Regions from separate parts of the Peribacillus sp. NPDC096447 genome, predicted to be linked through region 3. Evidence: riboswitches for the same ligand, from Rfam matches in the RefSeq annotation. Region 3 holds a riboswitch; each other region holds the start of a gene.

Evidence for each region. A riboswitch is a leader RNA that binds a small molecule or an ion and turns the genes downstream of it on or off. The one in region 3 is predicted to bind S-adenosylmethionine.
Region 1: it holds a riboswitch for S-adenosylmethionine, as region 3 does, so the genes downstream of both, ACIQZD_RS12765 (Na+/H+ antiporter NhaC family protein) here and mtnK (S-methyl-5-thioribose kinase) in region 3, are expected to answer to the same signal.
Region 2: it holds a riboswitch for S-adenosylmethionine, as region 3 does, so the genes downstream of both, ACIQZD_RS14500 (5-methyltetrahydropteroyltriglutamate--homocysteine S-methyltransferase) here and mtnK (S-methyl-5-thioribose kinase) in region 3, are expected to answer to the same signal.
Region 4: it holds a riboswitch for S-adenosylmethionine, as region 3 does, so the genes downstream of both, ACIQZD_RS15205 (O-acetylhomoserine aminocarboxypropyltransferase/cysteine synthase family protein) here and mtnK (S-methyl-5-thioribose kinase) in region 3, are expected to answer to the same signal.

Annotation. Positions count from the first base shown of each region.
Region 1 is NZ_JBIWEV010000003.1:307,520-312,254, forward strand. Features, by position in the region: gene ACIQZD_RS12750 (LysR family transcriptional regulator) at 1-552, opposite strand, end outside; gene ACIQZD_RS12755 (chromate transporter) at 788-1,417, shown strand; gene ACIQZD_RS12760 (chromate transporter) at 1,466-2,011, shown strand; gene ACIQZD_RS12765 (Na+/H+ antiporter NhaC family protein) at 2,209-3,525, opposite strand; SAM riboswitch class I at 3,715-3,822, opposite strand; gene ACIQZD_RS12770 (SOS response-associated peptidase) at 4,101-4,735, opposite strand, start outside.
Region 2 is NZ_JBIWEV010000004.1:27,290-32,024, forward strand. Features, by position in the region: gene glpK (glycerol kinase GlpK) at 1-1,031, opposite strand, end outside; gene ACIQZD_RS14485 (MIP/aquaporin family protein) at 1,053-1,877, opposite strand; gene ACIQZD_RS14490 (glycerol-3-phosphate responsive antiterminator) at 2,104-2,646, opposite strand; gene ACIQZD_RS14495 (hypothetical protein) at 2,819-3,238, opposite strand; SAM riboswitch class I at 3,395-3,496, shown strand; gene ACIQZD_RS14500 (5-methyltetrahydropteroyltriglutamate--homocysteine S-methyltransferase) at 3,580-4,683, shown strand.
Region 3 is NZ_JBIWEV010000005.1:68,051-72,785, forward strand. Features, by position in the region: gene ACIQZD_RS17640 (lmo1851 family serine protease) at 1-307, shown strand, start outside; gene ACIQZD_RS17645 (LCP family protein) at 422-1,312, shown strand; gene mtnA (S-methyl-5-thioribose-1-phosphate isomerase) at 1,404-2,450, opposite strand; gene mtnK (S-methyl-5-thioribose kinase) at 2,465-3,667, opposite strand; SAM riboswitch class I at 3,746-3,899, opposite strand; gene ACIQZD_RS17660 (carbon-nitrogen family hydrolase) at 3,971-4,735, opposite strand, start outside.
Region 4 is NZ_JBIWEV010000004.1:163,083-167,817, reverse strand. Features, by position in the region: gene ACIQZD_RS15230 (acyl-CoA dehydrogenase family protein) at 1-1,572, shown strand, start outside; gene ACIQZD_RS15225 (arsenate reductase family protein) at 1,714-2,070, shown strand; gene gcvH (glycine cleavage system protein GcvH) at 2,167-2,547, shown strand; gene ACIQZD_RS15215 (toprim domain-containing protein) at 2,638-3,003, shown strand; gene ACIQZD_RS15210 (thioredoxin family protein) at 3,007-3,315, shown strand; SAM riboswitch class I at 3,460-3,565, shown strand; gene ACIQZD_RS15205 (O-acetylhomoserine aminocarboxypropyltransferase/cysteine synthase family protein) at 3,668-4,735, shown strand, end outside.

The DNA.
Region 1 (4,735 bases), on a different contig from region 3:
CTCTAGCTGAATTTCTTTTCTGTCTTTCCATGGGTGGTCGGATGGACATACCAATATCAATTCGTCTTCGGCGAACTTGTCTACAATAAAATCGGTGTTTTCCACAAGTCCTTCCACCAAGGCCAAATCAATGACATCGTTTGAAAGATCCTCCAGAACCCGGGGGGTATTTTTTATCGTTAAGGTAACTTTTATTTCAGGCTGTTGTTTTTTAAATCCCCCCAGCAAGCTCGGCAACAAATACTCACCGATAGTCAAGGATGCCCCTACTATGAGGTTTGCATTGTACTCTCCCGTTGATTGCTGAATCACTTCTTTTGAATGGTTGAAGTCATTTACAATAGCTTTTGCAAAAGGGTATAACAGCTTTCCTGCTTCTGTAACTCTCAGCCTTCCTTCCTCACGGTCAAATAACAAAGTGTTATAATAATTTTCCAGTTGATGGATTTGACGTGTTACAGCGGGTTGAGATAGGAAACTTAACCTAGCTGCCTGGCTTATACTTCCTTCATCCACCACTAAACAAAACATTTTCAGATTTTCCAATTTCAAGAAAACGACCTCCATGTTTTTAGATAGTTTATTAAAATGATAGCATCATTCGGTAAATGGTGAAATGAAAATAGTGTGATACATACTGAGGCTAGGCGGCATTCTTTATAAATCGGATAAATCTTCTGGGTATAACGTTTTGTTATACCCGATGATTTTGTTGCAATTTACCCATCCCTTTTTCTTTGATATGTTAATAATAAGATTTAAACAAAGCATGCAAAGGAAGTGACTGATGTCAATGAAAGGGCAATGGAAAATTCTATTCCAATTATTTTGGACCTTTTTTAAAATAGCACCTGTCACATTCGGAGGCGGGTTTGCGATGATCCCTTTAATCGAAAAAGAAGTGGTCGAAAAGAGAAAATGGATGAAAAGCGAAGAAGTTACGGATGTTTTTGCGTTATCTCAGTCCGTACCGGGAGCTGTCGCCATTAACTCCGCCACCTTTATTGGCCATCGGATTGCCGGAATGAAGGGGGCGATGGCAGCCATGATCGGTGTTTCATTACCTACCTTTTTAATTGTTCTGCTCCTCGGCATTTTGTATTTTTTCATTCATGATAACCCGAAGATAGAATCCGCATTCTTATCGATCAGAGCTTCCATAGTAGCCATCATCGCCTATGCGGCTATCAAGATTGGAAAAACGGCTATTGTAGACAAAACAACTTTCTGTATTTTAATAGTAGGAATTCCAGTCCTTTTCTTTCTGCACCCTGTGATGGTTATATTAGCAGGAGCTGTAGCTGGTATTGTGACCATCTCCATTAAGAGAAAATTAGGTTACGAAGTCAAGGTGGACAGAAAAGATATAGGAAATGAAGAAGATGATTTCGAACCTTTCATGGGTGCTGGCATATAGGTATATCAAAAAAGGGTCTAACTAATTTTCAAGAAAGTGTGTGATAGAATGATGGAATTGTGGGAGTTGTTTAGCACCTTCTTTATTATCGGCTTTGTATCGTTTGGAGGCGGATACGCCATGATTCCCGTAATAGAATCGGAAGTATCACAGCATGGATGGATGACGACGCAGCAATTTACTGATATCATCGCCATTTCCGGTATGTCCCCAGGACCTGTCACTGCCAATAGTGCCATTCTCGTTGGCTATTCGACTGCTGGATTTGCAGGAGCCATATCATCTGCTTTCGGAATCTTGCTTCCTGCTATTATATTCGTAACCGTTATAGCCACCTTCTTCATCAAATTGAATCATTACCCAGTTATTCACTCCATGTTCTATGGACTAAGACCCATTGTCACTAGTTTAATCCTCTTTGCAGCGATCAGCTTTGCACTTTCCAATCATATGATAGCGCTGAACTTTTCCTGGCATACGATAAGCTTATTACTCGTTTTTGGATTATCGTTATTTGCCCTAATGAAATTACGCTGGCACCCAGCCTATGTAATTATTCTTTCTGGTTTAGTTGGAGTCGTCCTCTATTCATGACAAATGTCGTACACACAACCATTATCTATATGGATTGGAATTAAGCAGATGAATTGAAAACGGCCTTGATTAATTTTTAAATACTGATACAGACATAAATGCGAGGAAGACTTTTGAATTGCTTATGTTTTAGTATTTCACCCATACAGAAAACACCCTGTATCCAATGATTCAGGGTGTTTTCTTATTATTCTCTTTTAAGAAGTACGTTTCTTCGTTTCATCATTACCCGGCTGAAACCGTGGAAAACCAATCAGGATGGCAATGACGCCACAAAGTCCAATTAGTATTGGATAATATGAATACTGCAAGATGCTTATCGGAGAAATCTTTGCTACTCCTGCTGCAACCAGCAGTTGTGCTCCATATGGTATCAACCCTTGGATACAACATGCAAATATGTCAAGCAAGCTCGCTGATTTACGCGGATCAATCCCATACTTTTCAGCGATATTTTTGGCAAGTGGCCCGGCAATGATAATCGAAATCGTGTTATTTGCCGTTGAAAGGTTTGTCAAACCAACAAGCCCGGCAATGCTGAATTCCGCGCCTTTTTTTGATTTGCTATTTCGGGTCACTAGGTGAAGTAGATAATCGATGCCACCATTATGTTTGATTACAGCTACCATACCTGCAATTAAAATGGCAAGGAAGGAGATTTCATACATTCCCGCCATTCCTTCTCCAACTTTTTGGATGACACCCAACGGTTGATAACTTCCGTCCGCCAACCCGATAATTCCGGCAAATACGATTCCGATGGAAAGGACCAAGAACACATTGACTCCTGCCAATGCAGTGATCAATACGCAAAGATATGGAAGAATCTTCACCCAATTATAAGACTGTTGGGAGATGTCGGCTTGTTCACCCATCGTTAAAATTCCTAGGATGGCACATGTGATGATGGCCGCAGGTAAAACGATGAAAAAATTCACTTTAAACTTATCCTTCATTTTCGTTCCCTGAGTTCGAACTGCAGCGATTGTCGTATCTGAAATGAAGGAAAGGTTATCCCCAAACATCGCACCACCAATAACGGCCGCCATTGAAAGGGCAAGCGAAATATCTGTTTGCTCACTAATCCCGACCCCGATAGGTGCCAGTGCAACAATCGTTCCCATGCTTGTCCCCATGGATAAAGAAATAAAACAAGCAATAATGAAAATCCCTACCATTAATAGATTTTGCGGAAAAACAGCTAAGGCAAGATTCACTGTTGATTCAACTGCCCCCATGCCATTGGCAACTTCGGCAAAAGCGCCAGCTAAAAGGAAAATGATAACCATTAGCATAATATTGGCGTCACCGGCACCTTTACAGAAGATATCAACCTTTTGATTGAATGTCTCTTTCCGATTCATTGCCAATGCAGCTGCCGAAGCAATTGAAATCGCTACAATCACCGGAAATGAATAAAAATCTTTAGTGATGATTCCGGACCCTATAAATAAAATTAAAAATACGACAAATGGGATCAATGCCCATGGATTCCCTTTATTGTTTGCACTCATGATGTACACCTCTTTTTATTTTTTCCGCGACATGTGTCACAGCTCTTATTCTATTAACAGTTTACGCAAATAACACCAGTTTTAACTTGATTATCAAGTCATGGAGCTATAGCAAAAAAACTGTCAGCATAAAAAAGACCCCTTCTATTTAACAACAAGAAGAGGTCTTTTAATTTATAAAAAACACCCTTCTTATCTTTCAGGCGAAAATCAGCCTGCTGGATTTGGCACAGCACTCCTATTAAGTCCGCTGCCGAGACATCTTCGGGCCAGTCCCTCCGTCTCTCTTGATAAGAAGATCTAAATTATATAATTTATCAAAAATTACGATGTCTACCAGAAAAGCACCAGGCTGGAAACCTGCCGAAACCAATCTAGTTTCTGAAAGTGACATCAAAGTCGTTTTGAAAAGCAAATATAAGAGTACAGCATTTTGTCTATTTTCGCAAGGTTTAATTTTAAATTATTTCACATGCACTCCTTACTGATTATAAAGAGATCTTGACATGTGCAGTTAATCAATTATTTTCATTTATCGGGACGGAATTCATATAAAAAAGAGGTCTAATGACCTCTCAGCAAATTTGTTGTATTAGGTTAGATGAATTATTTTTGGTCGAGTTCACATCAGTCGATACCTCAAAGGCTTCCATCTGTTCCGAATCGAATGACTTTAAATACTGCTGCAGATATGCAGGATCATTATTGGTTGGATTCAACCAATCTTTTTCATCTTCTGGTTTAAGGATGACAGGCATACGATCATGAATGCTGGTCATTAGCTCATTAGGAACGGTTGTTATAACGGAGCACGAATAGACGCTGATTCCTTCAGGAGATTTCCAGGATTCCCAGATACCCGCCATTCCAAATGGAGCATGATTCTTCAGTTTTATTCGCATCGGTATTTTTCTTTCCGGTGTCTTATTCCATTCATAAAAAGAGTCAGCGATTATCAAGCATCTCTTCTTTTTATACGCATTCCTGAAGCTTGCTTTCTCAGCAATGGTTTCCGCTCTGGCATTGATCATTTTGTAGCCCACTTTTTCGTCTTTTGCCCAGTAAGGAATGAGTCCCCACCGAAGATATCCAAGTCGATTCTTTGCCCCGTCATTAATGACAGAGAGCACGGATTGGGAGGGAGCAATATTGTAGCTGAATTGGTATTCCTCATCAAACGATCCTTGAATATCAAACCGATCTTTTATTT
Region 2 (4,735 bases), on a different contig from region 3:
ACCACATATACTCCATCCGTACTTTCCACCCGTTTTGCATAGGCTTCGCTGTCCTTGGCATCATGCAGCATCCGCAGACCATCGCGCAGCCATTGGATGGCGGAGCCAGCTACGAATATACTGCCTTCCAGTGCATATTCGACCTTCCCATTCAATCCCCAAGCAAGGGTCGTCAATAGTCCGTGTTCGGAGCTGACAGCCTTGGCTCCTGTATTCATGAGCATGAAGCAGCCTGTTCCATACGTATTTTTAGCCATTCCTTCATTAAAACAGGCTTGGCCGAATAATGCTGCCTGCTGATCACCGGCTGCCCCGGCGATCGGAATCGATTGGCCGAAGAAATGATATTCGATCGTACGAGCATATTCCTCAGAGGAAGGCCTTACTTCCGGCAGCATCGACTTTGGTACAGTCAATATCTCAAGCAGTTCTTCATCCCATTTCAGTTCATGGATATTGTACATCAATGTCCGGGATGCATTGGAATAGTCCGTTACATGAGCCTTGCCTCCTGATAGCTTCCAGATCAGCCAAGTATCGATGGTACCGAATAACAGCTTGCCTTCATCCGCCTTTTGTCGTGCCCCTTCCACATTATCGAGGATCCATTTCACTTTCGTTCCGGAAAAATATGCATCTATCAACAATCCCGTTTTATCCCGGAATAGATCATTAAGTCCCTTTTCCTTCAAATCATCACAGATTTCACTTGTTTGCCTGGACTGCCATACAATCGCATTATAAACAGGGGTACCTGTTTCCTTATCCCAAACGACTGCCGTTTCACGCTGATTAGTGATCCCGATACCGGCAATTTGCTCTGGCTTTACACCGGATTCAGATAGTACACCTGCAATCACCGCCAGGATCGATCCCCAAATCTCATTGGCGTTATGCTCAACCCAGCCTGGTTTAGGGAAATGCTGCGTGAATTCCTTTTGGGAGGAATGGACGATTTCCCCCTTTTCATTAAATAAAATCGCCCGCGAACTTGTTGTTCCTTGATCTAATGATAAAATGTATTTTTCCATTGTGTATGCCCCTCCTTTTAATTAACTGGCGATATTTCTGCTATCCAATTCATGTGACTGTTTTTTACCAAAAGCATAGGCTAATATCAATAGTACCAGGCTTGCACCCAAAACAGACCAAAATCCTGCTGTTATTTCCCCCATAAAGAATGCTTTATAACAAACGGCACCAAGTGAACCTCCAACAATCGGTCCAATGACCGGAATCCATGAATAGCCCCAATTGGAATTGCCTTTACCCGGTATCGGCAGCAAAAAGTGAGCGATGCGCGGCCCCAGGTCCCGGGCCGGGTTAATGGCGTATCCTGTCGTTCCCCCAAGTGACATCCCGATCACGACAATCAATAACCCGACTGCGAATGGGTTTAGACCCTCTGTAAAATCATTGGCACCTATAAATAATAATCCAAGAACAAGGATGAAAGTTCCAATCATTTCACTTAATAGATTTGAAAATGTGTGCGGGATCGCAGGTGAAGTCGCGAACACACCAAGCTTCGCTCCTGGATCATCCGTAGCTTTCCAGTGTGGCAAATAGTGCAGGAATACTAGAGTTGCGCCCAGGATTGCGCCAATCATCTGGGCAACGATGTAACCGGGCACATCACTCCAAGGAAATTCTCCAATAATGGCAAAACCTACTGTGACCGCCGGGTTTAAATGCGCCCCGCTTATGGACCCCACTGCAAAAACACCCATAGTAACGGCCAATCCCCACGCAATCGTGACAACGATCCAGCCGGCATCTTTTGCATAGGAACCCTTTAAGGATGAACCAGCCCCAATACCTGCTCCGAATACAACTAATATCATCGTGCCTAACACTTCTCCCCAAAATGGAGTCATGATAAAACCCCTCCCCTGATAAATTTTTAAACCTTGCCAACAAATAAAAGGAGATCCACAGCAGAACTATCTTCATAAATAAATTATGAATAGATCTGTTGTGAATCTCCTAGTCTCCGTCACATATATTAACTTGTACTGTAAAATATACTAGGTTATGAAAACGCTGTCAATATTTTGTGAAAAATTAATCTGTTTTTCTGTAATTTTTTTCAATTTTCCCCTATTAGACGATATCCCATAATTCAGTTTTGGATGTGGTGATCGACGAAGCTCCAGCATCAAGGGCATTCAGGACTTCATCCGAAGTACGTATGAGGCCGCCTGCAAAAATCGGTGTCTGCAATCGTTCCTTCACTTCTTTTATCATCCATGGCATGGCGCCCGGCAATACTTCGATATAATCCGGCTTGGTTTTCTGCACCAGCTTATAACTTTTCTCAAGCGCATGTGAGTCTATTAAAAAGATTCGCTGGATGGCAATGACCCCCTTTTGCTTCGCCTTCAATATAACGCTTGATTTAGTCGAAATCAGCCCATAGGGATTATATTCCTGGCAAATGAATTCTGTCGCGTACTCATCACTTCTTATGCCATGGATCAAATCGACATGATAAATCATTTTCTTATTATGCTGTTTTGCCATCATACTTACATTTTTCAATTGTGATATATGCAAATCAAGAAACACACCTATTTCATAGGAACTTTCTAGAAATCTTTCAAAATCCTTCATGCTTGCTGAAGCAGGCAAAATCTTTTGATCCATCATTATCCTCCTCATTCCCAGAAAAACTCAAAACTTCAAGTTATTTAGTATATTTTAAAGAGCTTGATTTATCAATCACATTTTTTTCATGCCCAATCTCACCATAACACTAAAATACCTGGCACTCCCTTTATAGATTACGGATAAGGTTGTATGTAAAATATCCCTTAACTCATAAAGAAAGTTTCATTTTCAATGCACCTTCGACAAGTTCATACGATTTAATTGTACCCACCGGAATTTTTCTCACGATGTTCCAAGCATTAACATTCATTTTGATCGTTCTTTTTTCAAATTCAAAAAATGGCGGTCTGTTAAATATCCTTTGGTTGATGAAATTCCTGTCAATTGGTTCCATTTCCACTAATTCAAATGAAATCGTTCTTTTTTCCACATGATCCGGTTTTAATGTAATCCGGAAAGCTACGTTTTTCTTAAACATCATTTTTTTCACTTCCATCGTTCCGGAAAGCACCATATGCTTTGGCGTAATCTCGACTTTAATATCCTGACCAGATGATTTCATTTTTATGATTCTCTCTATCATAGCTTCAGTTACCGTTATCGGTATGCCACTTTTGAATGGACTCATCCTTGCATTCCCTCCCCACTCAAAGCATATGCCTGATTCCCGGGTGCCGTTAACATTTCAGCGTGAATTAATAAACGGTATATTCTAAATATTCAACCTCCAACGCTTGACCTTTGTAAAAACTACCTGTATAGTCATAATTAATTTAATAGACAACTCTTATCCAGAGAGGTGGAGGGACTGGCCCTTTGATGCCTCAGCAACAGACTGATCATGTACTGTGCTAATTCCAGAAGTGTAAAAACTTGAAGATAAGAAGAGTATATAGCTTTGTTGCCAACACCTCTTCTTATTTTTTAAGAAGAGGTTTTTTATTTTTAAAAGGAAAGAAGGAATGCAACATGTCAATCACATTAACGAAAGCACCATTCAGGGCCGATCACGTCGGAAGTTTATTAAGACCGGAACGTTTACATATTGCCAGAAAGCAATTCAGGGAGGGTACCCTTTCAGCAGAGCGGCTTCGTGAAATTGAAACCGAAGAAATCAAACGGATTGTCGATAAGCAAATTGAAGTTGGATTAGAGGCTGTTACGGACGGCGAGTTCAGACGAACATGGTGGCACTTTGACTTCCTCGAACATTTAAATGGCATCGAGGGATATGTGACTGAAAAAGGTCTCACATTCGATGGTGTGGAAACAGAGAGATATAACGTTCGCAATACCGGGAAGGTTTCATTCAATCCTGAACATCCCTTCATTAGTGATTTCATTGAATTGAACAAAATCGTGAACGGACGTGCCATTGCCAAGCAAACCATTCCCAGTCCGAATCAGTTATTTGCTGCAGGCATTCATAATGAAGACATCTACCCTGATATTGAAGATTATGCAAATGATATCATTAAGGCGTATCAGCATGCTTTGAAAGCCTTTTATGAAGCAGGTGTGCGTTATCTTCAATTGGATGATGTATATATTGCCAGACTTTCAGCTCCGGATTTCCAGTTCAAAGATGGAAAATATACGAGGGAACAGTTAATTGATCTTGCACTTCGTGTCATTAATGGAGCATTGGAAGGCAAACCAGAAGACCTTGTCGTCACTACCCACCTATGTCGCGGAAACTATCAGTCGACTTGGGCGTTTGAAGGAAGCTATGCCCGTATCGCCCCAACTTTATTGGCAAAGGAAAAAGTGGATGGATTCTTCTTGGAATATGATGATCAACGCTCAGGGGATTTCAAACCATTGGAATACATTCCAAATGGCGGTGCACAGGTTGTACTGGGTGTCGTCACTTCAAAAAATGGCGAAATCGAAGACAAGGAAGCTGTTAAGGCACGCATTAAAGAAGCCTCGCACTTCGTTCCTCTCGAACAATTATGCTTAAGCCCGCAATGTGGCTTTGCCTCCACCCATCACGGCAACAAACTGACCGAAGAACAGCAATGGGAAAAGCTGAAATTCGTCGTTGATGTAGCAAAAGAAGTATGGGAATGATTTTTTTGCGGAAACTTTAATACTGATTTACAAGATTCAACAACCTAATCGG
Region 3 (4,735 bases):
TGCCAGCCTTCCGTACATTTCGCCTGACAAGGAATTGAAAGCATCCGATTCTTCGAGTGAAGTGAAAGCAGCTGAAGAGATGCTGAAGGAAGAAGGCCATGATCCGGGTAAGATAGATGGATTCTTTGATGAAGCAACAACGAATGCTGTCACAGCATTCCAAAGGGAACAAAAAATTAAAGAAACTGGCACCATTAAAGGTGATACTACCGTGAAATTGATGCAGGCCATCCAGGAGAAAATCCTGAAGAATGACACACAAGTGAAAAAGGCGGTAGAAGTATTAAAGAAAGAAATCAATAAATGATTTAGCCCGAAAAGTCTGTCAGCGATTATCGTTGGCAGGCTTTTTTTGTCGTTTAATGCATAAGATTCCAATATTAGGCAGAGAATAGGGGTAATTTTCCGATGAGGTGAGGTAATGAAAGAAAAGGTATTGTTCATATATCTATTGATCTTGATTCTGGCAGGCTGCACTTATGCCCCTTTACCCAAACAAAATGGAAATGCAGGTACGGAAAAAAAACTAACCAAAGAAGAGGACCAGGAAAGTGTGAAAACATTTCTGTTAATTGGTGTTGATACAAGGGGAGAGGAAAAATCTCGATCAGATGCGATTATACTGGCAAAATACTTTCCTGAGCAGGAAAAACTGAAACTGGCTTCGATTATGCGTGATAGTTATGTGAAAATCCCCGGGAATAAAACAGGATATAACAAAATAAATGCAGCTTATTATTATGGTGGAAGGGAACTTCTCAAGAAAACCATACAGGAAAACTTCGGTGTCAAGGTCGATCATGTAGCGGTAATTGACTTTCAGGGATTCGTGAAGATGGTCGATTTACTTGCACCTGAGGGGGTAGCGGTGAATGTGGACCAGGAAATCATTGATGATATGAGCATTCAAGCAAGCGTCGGTAAAAATGTTCTACATGGGGAGGAAATATTGAAATATGTCCGTTTTAGACATGACAATGAAAGTGATTTTGGAAGGGTTGAGCGTCAACAAGAAGTAATGGTTCAATTAAAAACAGCGTTTATAAATCAAATCTCATCCTTCGAAGGGATGGCAGCCCTTCCTAGTATAATTGAACAAGGACTCTCGTACTTGGATACAGATATTGGACTGAAAACAATAATGGAAATGGGTCCAAAAGCCGTCTTCCATACACCGGACACCGTCGAAACCTTAAGGGTTCCAGTGGAAGGAAGCTTTAAAGATGAAATATACCCCCAGTCCGGAGCCGTTTTGGAAATGGACTACACTAAAAATAAGAAGGCACTTCAGGAGTTCTTTTCAAAAAAATAAAAATTGTATTATGGACCTCGCAAGAATAATCACAAAAACGAGAGGGATACGAAATCCTTCTCGTTTTTTATCATCAATAAAGCAACATGGATCATTTAACAAAAAGTGGAATGTTTTTAATGAAATCCGGTGTTATGATGCCATTTTCGGTAATGATGCTTGTAATTAGATGATTCGGTGTAACGTCAAAGGCTGGATTGAAAGTCTTCACGTTTTCAGGAGCGATCCTAACACCTTGAATGAAGGTGATTTCCGCTTCATTCCGTTCTTCGATCGGGATGGAAGTGCCGGACTCGAGAGTAAGGTCGAATGTGGTTGATGGAGCGGCCACGTAAAAAGGGATACCAAAGTGCTTGGCTAATATGGCCAATCCCAATGTCCCGATTTTATTGGCTGTATCTCCATTAGCCGCAATTCTGTCGGCACCGACGATGATTCCGTTTATTCCTTTCTGGTGAATCGTATGGGCAGCCATATTATCAGAAATTAATGTGACATCAACCCCCGCTTGCATCAATTCCCAAGCAGTCAAACGCGCCCCTTGCAGGACAGGCCTGGTTTCACATGCATACACTTTTAGCTGAAAGTCCTTTTCTTTAGCCAGGTGGAAGGGAGCCAAGGCTGTGCCATACCGAGCCGTGGCAATTCCCCCAGCGTTGCAATGCGTTAGAATGGAATCTCCTCTAGTGAATAAGGATAAACCATGTTCCCCGATTTTCCTGCACATTTCTTCATCTTCAGCAAAGATGGCTTTAGCCTCCGATACAAGTGCTTCCTTGGCAGTTGAAATGCTTTGCGCAGCTTGCAGAGTATTTTCCATCCTCCTTAACGCCCAAAAAAGGTTGACAGCAGTTGGCCGTGAAGAGGCGAGTTTTTCAATATGCCTCGCTACATTTTTCTTGAATTCCGCTAATTCAGCGGTTGTTTCCTGTTTCGCACCAAGTGCAACACCAAATGCTGCCGTCAGTCCAATTGCTGGGGCCCCGCGAACTTTTAATGTCAAAATGCTGTCATATACATCATCAACAGAATGAAGTTCAATAAATTCAGTTATGGAAGGAAGGGCTTGTTGATTTAATAATGTAATATGGGTATCAGCCCATTGTACCGAATAAGGTAATGGTGCTAGTGCAGTCATGTGCAGGTCTCCTTTTAAATGGTTGAATAAGATGTCAGTGTACGTTGCTTCAACGCTTCAATGACAGCTGGAACATCCAATTCTTCCCGTTTTTTAATTAAAAAAGCACCAATTTCCAATGTTGCCGTTTTGGCAGCGATCCTTGATTCTTTATCTTCGATGACATTTAAATCGGCAACATGGGAAAGTCCGATGGTTCGCCGAATCAGTTCACAGCCGGCAAAGCCGAATGCATCTTTTTTGAATTTTGTCAGTAAATAAGGCAGATAACCTTTCACATGGCGAAATGGGCTTTTATTTTGGCCTTCCCATAATTCGGAATAAGTTTCTTCAAAGGCCTTCCAAAATTCATTAAGGTGTGTGAAAATCTCTTCCTTTCCAGCGCTATTACGTGTGACTGCCTGAAAGAGGAGGTTGGCGGTGTATTGACCAAGGTCAAAACCAACTGGACCATAAAAAGCGAATTCCGGATCGATTACCTTTGTTTCAGTTTCACTTGCAAATATACTTCCAGTATGTAAATCTCCATGAAGCAAAGCTTCCTGCTCGGTTTCAAAGCTTTGTTTCAGTTTAGCGACCTCAAGGATCACTTCTTTATCATTCCATATATTTTTGGCGGCATCAGTCAATTCCACCTCGAAATCTCCCGGGAGTTCCTCAAAAAATGGATCTGTGAAAATAAAGACCTCAGTGATTTTGCAGAGTTCGGGATTCGTGAAATGTCGGGCCACTTCCTTTTTCGCAGAGGGTTCTAAATGATAATCGGATGTATAAAATGCCGTTTTCGCAACATATTCACCAATATGCTGTGAAAGCAATGGATATGAATCGCCTTCGATCAATCCTGTTCTAACGATTTTCAAGTGCGATAAATCCTCCATGACCGTGATGGCAAGCTGTTCATCAGAATAATAGACTTGCGGTACGAATTCTGGGCAATAACTTCTGAAATGAATCAGCGCATTCGCTTCAATGGCAGCTCTTTTCAATGTCAGCGGCCAGCTTTCGCCCAGTACCTTGGCATAAGGGACCGCTTGTTTAATTATAATTCCTTTATTTGTGACTGTGTCTGTAATATGAAAAACATAATTTAAGTTTCCATCGCCGATTTCTTTACATGTTAAACTTGCATCTGCATTGACCAACCCAAGTTTTTTTGCAAGGGTTATAGCTGTTTCGTTTGTCAATCTCTTAAAATTTGAATGGTTTTGAGTCATTCTTTTTCCCTCCGGATTCAAAATAAGAATAAAAAAGCCTCTTTCATATAGAAAGAGGCAGAAGTTTTGGCTTCGGACCTCTTATCTTCCAGAATATGAATTCTGGTGGAATTAGCACCGTGCTCTGTGGATTTTAAAATCCGGCGGTGAATCCGCCCCATTTCACAATGGTATTACAGTCGGTTGCTGGGCTTCATAGGGCCTTTATCCCTCAGCCTGCTCTTGATAAGAGTAAATGTTTTCTGAAATTTTAATCTTCGGGAAAATAATATCAACTTTTTAAATAGTTTGTCAATGGGTAAATTAATAAAAATCAGGACGGCGATCTTCGAATACAGGTATTTTGTTACGTGCTTCCGTAACTTTATTGAAGTCCAAGGTGCCTGTCAGGAGTTCGTTTCCTTCTCCGGCTTCACTTATGATATTCCCCCAAGGATCAATGATCAAGGAATGACCGGCAAATATATTATTGACATCAGAGCCTGAGCGATTAACGGCTACAACATAGGCTTGGTTCTCGATGGCGCGGCTAATCAATAAGGCTCTCCAGTGATCGAGTCTCGGCTTTGGCCATTCAGCCGTAACGAATAGAACTTCGGCACCTTTAGCGGTATGGGCACGCTGCCATTCAGGGAATCGGATGTCATAACAAATGAAACCAGCACATATTTTTTCATCAAGAGTAAATAAACCATCTTTTTCTCCTGGCTTCAGGAAATGATGTTCATCCATTAACTGAAATAAGTGAAGCTTATCATATTCTTTTATGAGATTTCCCTGTTTATCGATGATGATCATGGTGTTATAGATTCCTTTGCTCGTTTTTTTCGCAATGGAACCGCCTACGATGTGAATTTCGTGTTTCCTTGCCTGTGTTTTAAGAAATTCAATCGTTTTTTCCGCCTCTTGATCAGCAATCTCATTTAACCTGCTTAAGTCGTATCCGGTTGTCCAAAGCTCTGGTAAAATGACGATATCGGGTTCTGACCGTGCTGCTTTTTCCAACCATTGTTCCGCAACCTGAAAATTGATATCCGGTTGCCCGAATGCTATATCCATTTGAATACA
Region 4 (4,735 bases), on a different contig from region 3:
GGTGAAATCGGTTTACTTGGTGCTGACGTTCCTGAGGAATACAGCGGATTGGGTCTTGATAAAATCAGTTCGGCATTGATTACAGAAAAAATGGCACTTTCAGGCGGCTTTGGAATTACCCATGGTGCACATGTAGGTATCGGATCTTTGCCGATCGTATTATTCGGGAATGAAGAACAAAAGAAAAAATACCTCCCTTTACTGGCAACGGGTGAGAAGATTGCTGCGTATGCCTTAACGGAACCAAGCTCAGGTTCAGATGCCTTGGGAGCAAAAACGACAGCGAAATTGAATGCCGAAGGAACACACTATATTCTAAATGGTGAAAAACAATGGATTACAAATGCAGGTTTTGCAGATGTCTTCTGTGTATACGCCAAAATCGACGGCGAACAATTCTCCGCTTTCATTGTTGAGCGTGATTATGATGGCGTATCAACTGGTGCTGAAGAGAAGAAAATGGGAATCAAAAGCTCATCTACACGTACATTAATCCTTGAAGATGTACATGTACCAGTCGAAAACCTTTTGGGCGTAGCCGGGAAAGGACATGTCATCGCTTTCAATATCCTGAATATCGGCCGTTATAAATTAGGCGTCGGTGCTGTCGGCGGATCTAAACGTGCCCTTGAGATTACAGCAGCCTATACGAATCAACGTCAACAGTTCAAAACGAAAATTTCCGATTTTAACTTAACGAAAGAAAAACTTGCAACAATGGCATCCAAAATTTATGCAGCAGAAAGTTCTGTATACCGTACCGTTGGCCTTTATGAACAAAGACAAAGCAAATTGACGGATGAGCAAGTGAAAGATGGGAAATCAATGGCGGCTGCAATCGCTGAATATGCCATTGAGTGCTCATTGAATAAATTCTTCGCTTCCGAAGTGTTGGATTATGTTACGGACGAAGGCGTACAGCTTCATGGAGGCTATGGTTTCATGCAGGAGTATGAAATTGAAAAAGCATATCGTGATTCCCGGATTAACCGGATCTTTGAAGGTACAAATGAAATCAATCGATTGCTTGTCCCTGGAACTTTCCTGAAGAAAGCACTTAAAGGGGAATTGCCGCTTCTTCAAAAGGCTCAAAGCCTGCAAGAGGAATTAATGATGATGATGCCGGAAGAACCTGGCGATGGGCCATTGGCACAAGAAAAAATGCTTGTTAGAAACGCTAAGAAAATCGGGATTCTGGCAGCTGGCCTTGCTGCACAGAAATACGGCAAAACTCTTGATCAAGAACAAGAAATCCTCTCCAACATTGCTGATATCGCATCCCTTGCCTATGCAGCGGAATCCGTGGTATTGCGTACGGAAAAAGCAATAGCAGCTACAGGTCTGGAGAAGAACAAACAAAAGGTGCTTTACACTGAAATCTTCGTTCAGGAAGCTTTCAATGAAATAGAACAGCACGCAAAGGAAACGTTAATCGCAGTGGAAACAGGCGATACTCTTCGCATCATGCTTGCGTCGCTCCGCAAGCTGACAAGACATAATCCAATCAATGTCATTGCGAAAAAGCGTGAAGCTTCCGTCAAGGTAATCGAAGCTGAAAAATATGCTCTTTAAGCAATGAATCAAAATCTGTAAAGGGAATGCCCGTAAAGGCATTCCCTTTATTTCCTTTGATGAAATCGCATTGGAAATTCAAAAGACAATTCGTTGTATTGCGTGATGAAAACGGGTATTCTATTGATAGGTGGTGAAATGATGGGCTTAACATTATATTGGTACCCAAAATGCGGCACATGCCGTAACGCGAAGAAGTGGCTGGATAATCATGAACTGCAATATGAAGCAATCCATATAGCGGAAAATCCTCCTTCGCGAACAGAAATAGAACAACTATATAAAATCAGCAATTTGGAGTTGAAGAAGTTTTTCAATACTAGCGGTCAAAAATATCGGGAGCTGGGCTTAAAGGATAAGCTGAAAGAAGCTTCTGAAGCAGAGATGCTTGATATATTGTCCACAGATGGCATGCTTCTGAAAAGGCCGATTGTTACGGATGGCACCAAAGTGACGGTAGGTTTCAAAGAGGAGCAATTCGAACAGGTTTGGAACTGAAAATTTCTCGAAATATTTGGTTGATTCCTTACTTAAACAAACAATCTACCTTATAATGGAATAGATAAAATAAGATGTACATATGGAGGGTTAATAATGACAACACCAAAAGAACTTCGTTACACTAAAGAACATGAATGGGTCAAAACGGAAGATGGAAAAGTGCGCATTGGAATTACAGCTTTCGCACAGTCCGAGCTTGGGGACATCGTATTCGTTGAGCTTCCGGAAATCGGCGATGAATTGAAAGCGAACGAACCATTCGGAAGTGTTGAATCCGTTAAGACCGTTTCTGAGCTTTATGCACCTATCAGTGGCAAGGTTGTTGAAGTAAACGAAGATTTAAGTGACAACCCTGAATATGTAAATGAGTCTCCTTATGAAAAGGCATGGATGGTCGTGCTTGAACCATCTAATGGCAGTGATATTGAAAACTTGATGAGCGCTGAAGAATATGAGAGTTTAATCAACGGTTAAAAAGAAGGAGAGGGGGACTGAAAAGGCCTGCTCTCTTTTCATTTTGTACCGTGGCAGTTGCACACATAATTCGTGAGATGGAGTGATGACATGGAGTGGGGCGAATTCGATAAAGTGATCATTGTAGAAGGCAGTTCCGATAGAAGAAAAGTTGCCTCCGTTTTAAATGAAGATGTGGAAATAAGATGTACGAATGGGACCATATCATTAACTAAGCTGGATGAATTAGTCGATGAATTGATGGACCGTGATGTTTATCTCCTTTTTGACGCAGATGAATCAGGAGAAAAGCTGCGGAAGCAGTTCCGAAGGGAAATGCCGGAAGCGAACCACCTGTATATTAATAAAATGTACAAAGAAGTGGAAAGCTCACCCGAACATCATATCGCAACTGTGCTTCTATCTGCCAATATGAATGTGAAAATGAAATTTTTAAGTCAAAGGGTGAACGACTAATTGATGCAGGAATGGAAAGAAGAAGAGTGTAAGCTTGCTGTTGAAAATGGGGAAACCTTTTGCTTATATTTATATACCCCTTTATGCGGTACTTGTCAGGTTGCCTCAAAGATGCTGACGATATCCTTGGAGCTATTCCCGGAATTGAAGGCAGGCAAAATGAATATGAATTATGTCCAAGCAATTGCCGAATCATATGAAATCGAAAGTGTTCCTTGTTTATTGCTTTTCAAAGAAGGACAGCTGCACAAAAAAATATATGCCTTTCAATCCGTTCCTTATTTGTACGGATTGCTTAAGGAAATCAGCTAAGAAACCAATCAGAACTGTGATTGGTTTCTTTGTTGAGGACATATGAATGCGAGATGAAATTAAACAAAGAATATTCTAACAATTCATTGACTGATTTAATCTAAAATGCTATATTTTGAATTAAGTAACGGCAGAATTTAATAGTTCTTATCAAGAGTGGCGGAGGGACTGGCCCGACGAAGCCCGGCAACCGGTATAAATTTATATACGGTGCTAATTCCAGCAGAGTGTTGGCTCTGGTAGATGAGGTGTATTCTTGAAACCTCTTCTTATTGAAGTGGTTTTTTTGTTTATAAAAGGCCAGATATCATCATATAATTCCAACTAAATCCATAGAAAAAGGTGAAATCATATGTCAGAGAAAAAGTTGCGTTTTGAAACATTGAGTGTGCATGGCGGTCTGCAAGCTGATGAAACAGGTGCCCGTGCAGTTCCTATCTACCAAAGCAATGCATACTTGTTCAAGGACACCGACCATGCAGCGAATTTATTTGGCCTAAAGGAGAATGGCTATATATATTCACGACTTCATAATCCCACGATCAGCGTTTTTGAGGAAAGAATGGCCTTATTGGAAGGCGGAATCGGCGGATTGGCAACAGCAAGCGGAATGGCTGCCATCTCACTTTCAATCCTGAATATTGCCGCTGCAGGGGATGAGATTGTTTCAGCCTCTACATTATATGGGGGTACGTATAACCTTTTTGAAAATACTCTTCCTAAATATGGGATTAAAGTGAAGTTCGTTTCTCCCGATGACCCTGAAAATTTCAAAAGGGCGATTACGCCAAGAACTAAAGCCATTTTTGCTGAAACGATCGGAAATCCAAGTTTGAGGGTGCTTGATATTGAGGCGGTAGCGAAAATCGCCCATGATGCCGGAATACCTTTGATCATTGATAATACCTTTGCGACACCGTATCTATGCAGACCAATTGATTTTGGAGCGGATATTGTCATCCATTCCGCTACAAAATGGCTTCTGGGAAATGGAACGACGCTTGGCGGTGTCATCGTGGATGGAGGGAAATTCGATTGGAACTCGCCAAATTACCCTGGCTTCACGGAGCCTGACCCAAGTTACGACAATCTGGTATACGCCGAGGCAGTTGGGCCTGCCGCATTCATAACGAAAGCCCGAGTCCAGTTACTCCGTGATTTAGGCCCTGCGCTAAGTGCCCAAAATGCATTCCAGTTTACGCTTGGACTTGAAACGCTGCATGTAAGGATGAAAGAGCATCTAGCAAACACCAAGTCTGTCATTAAATATTTAAAAAACCATCCTGCGGTGACTTGGGTTTCACATCCTGGTGATGAGGATCATCCCGATAAAGCCCTTGCGGATAAATATTTGCCAAAGGGAGCTGGATCTGTCGTTACATTTGGGATACAAGGTAATCGAGAAGCTGGGGCAAAACTT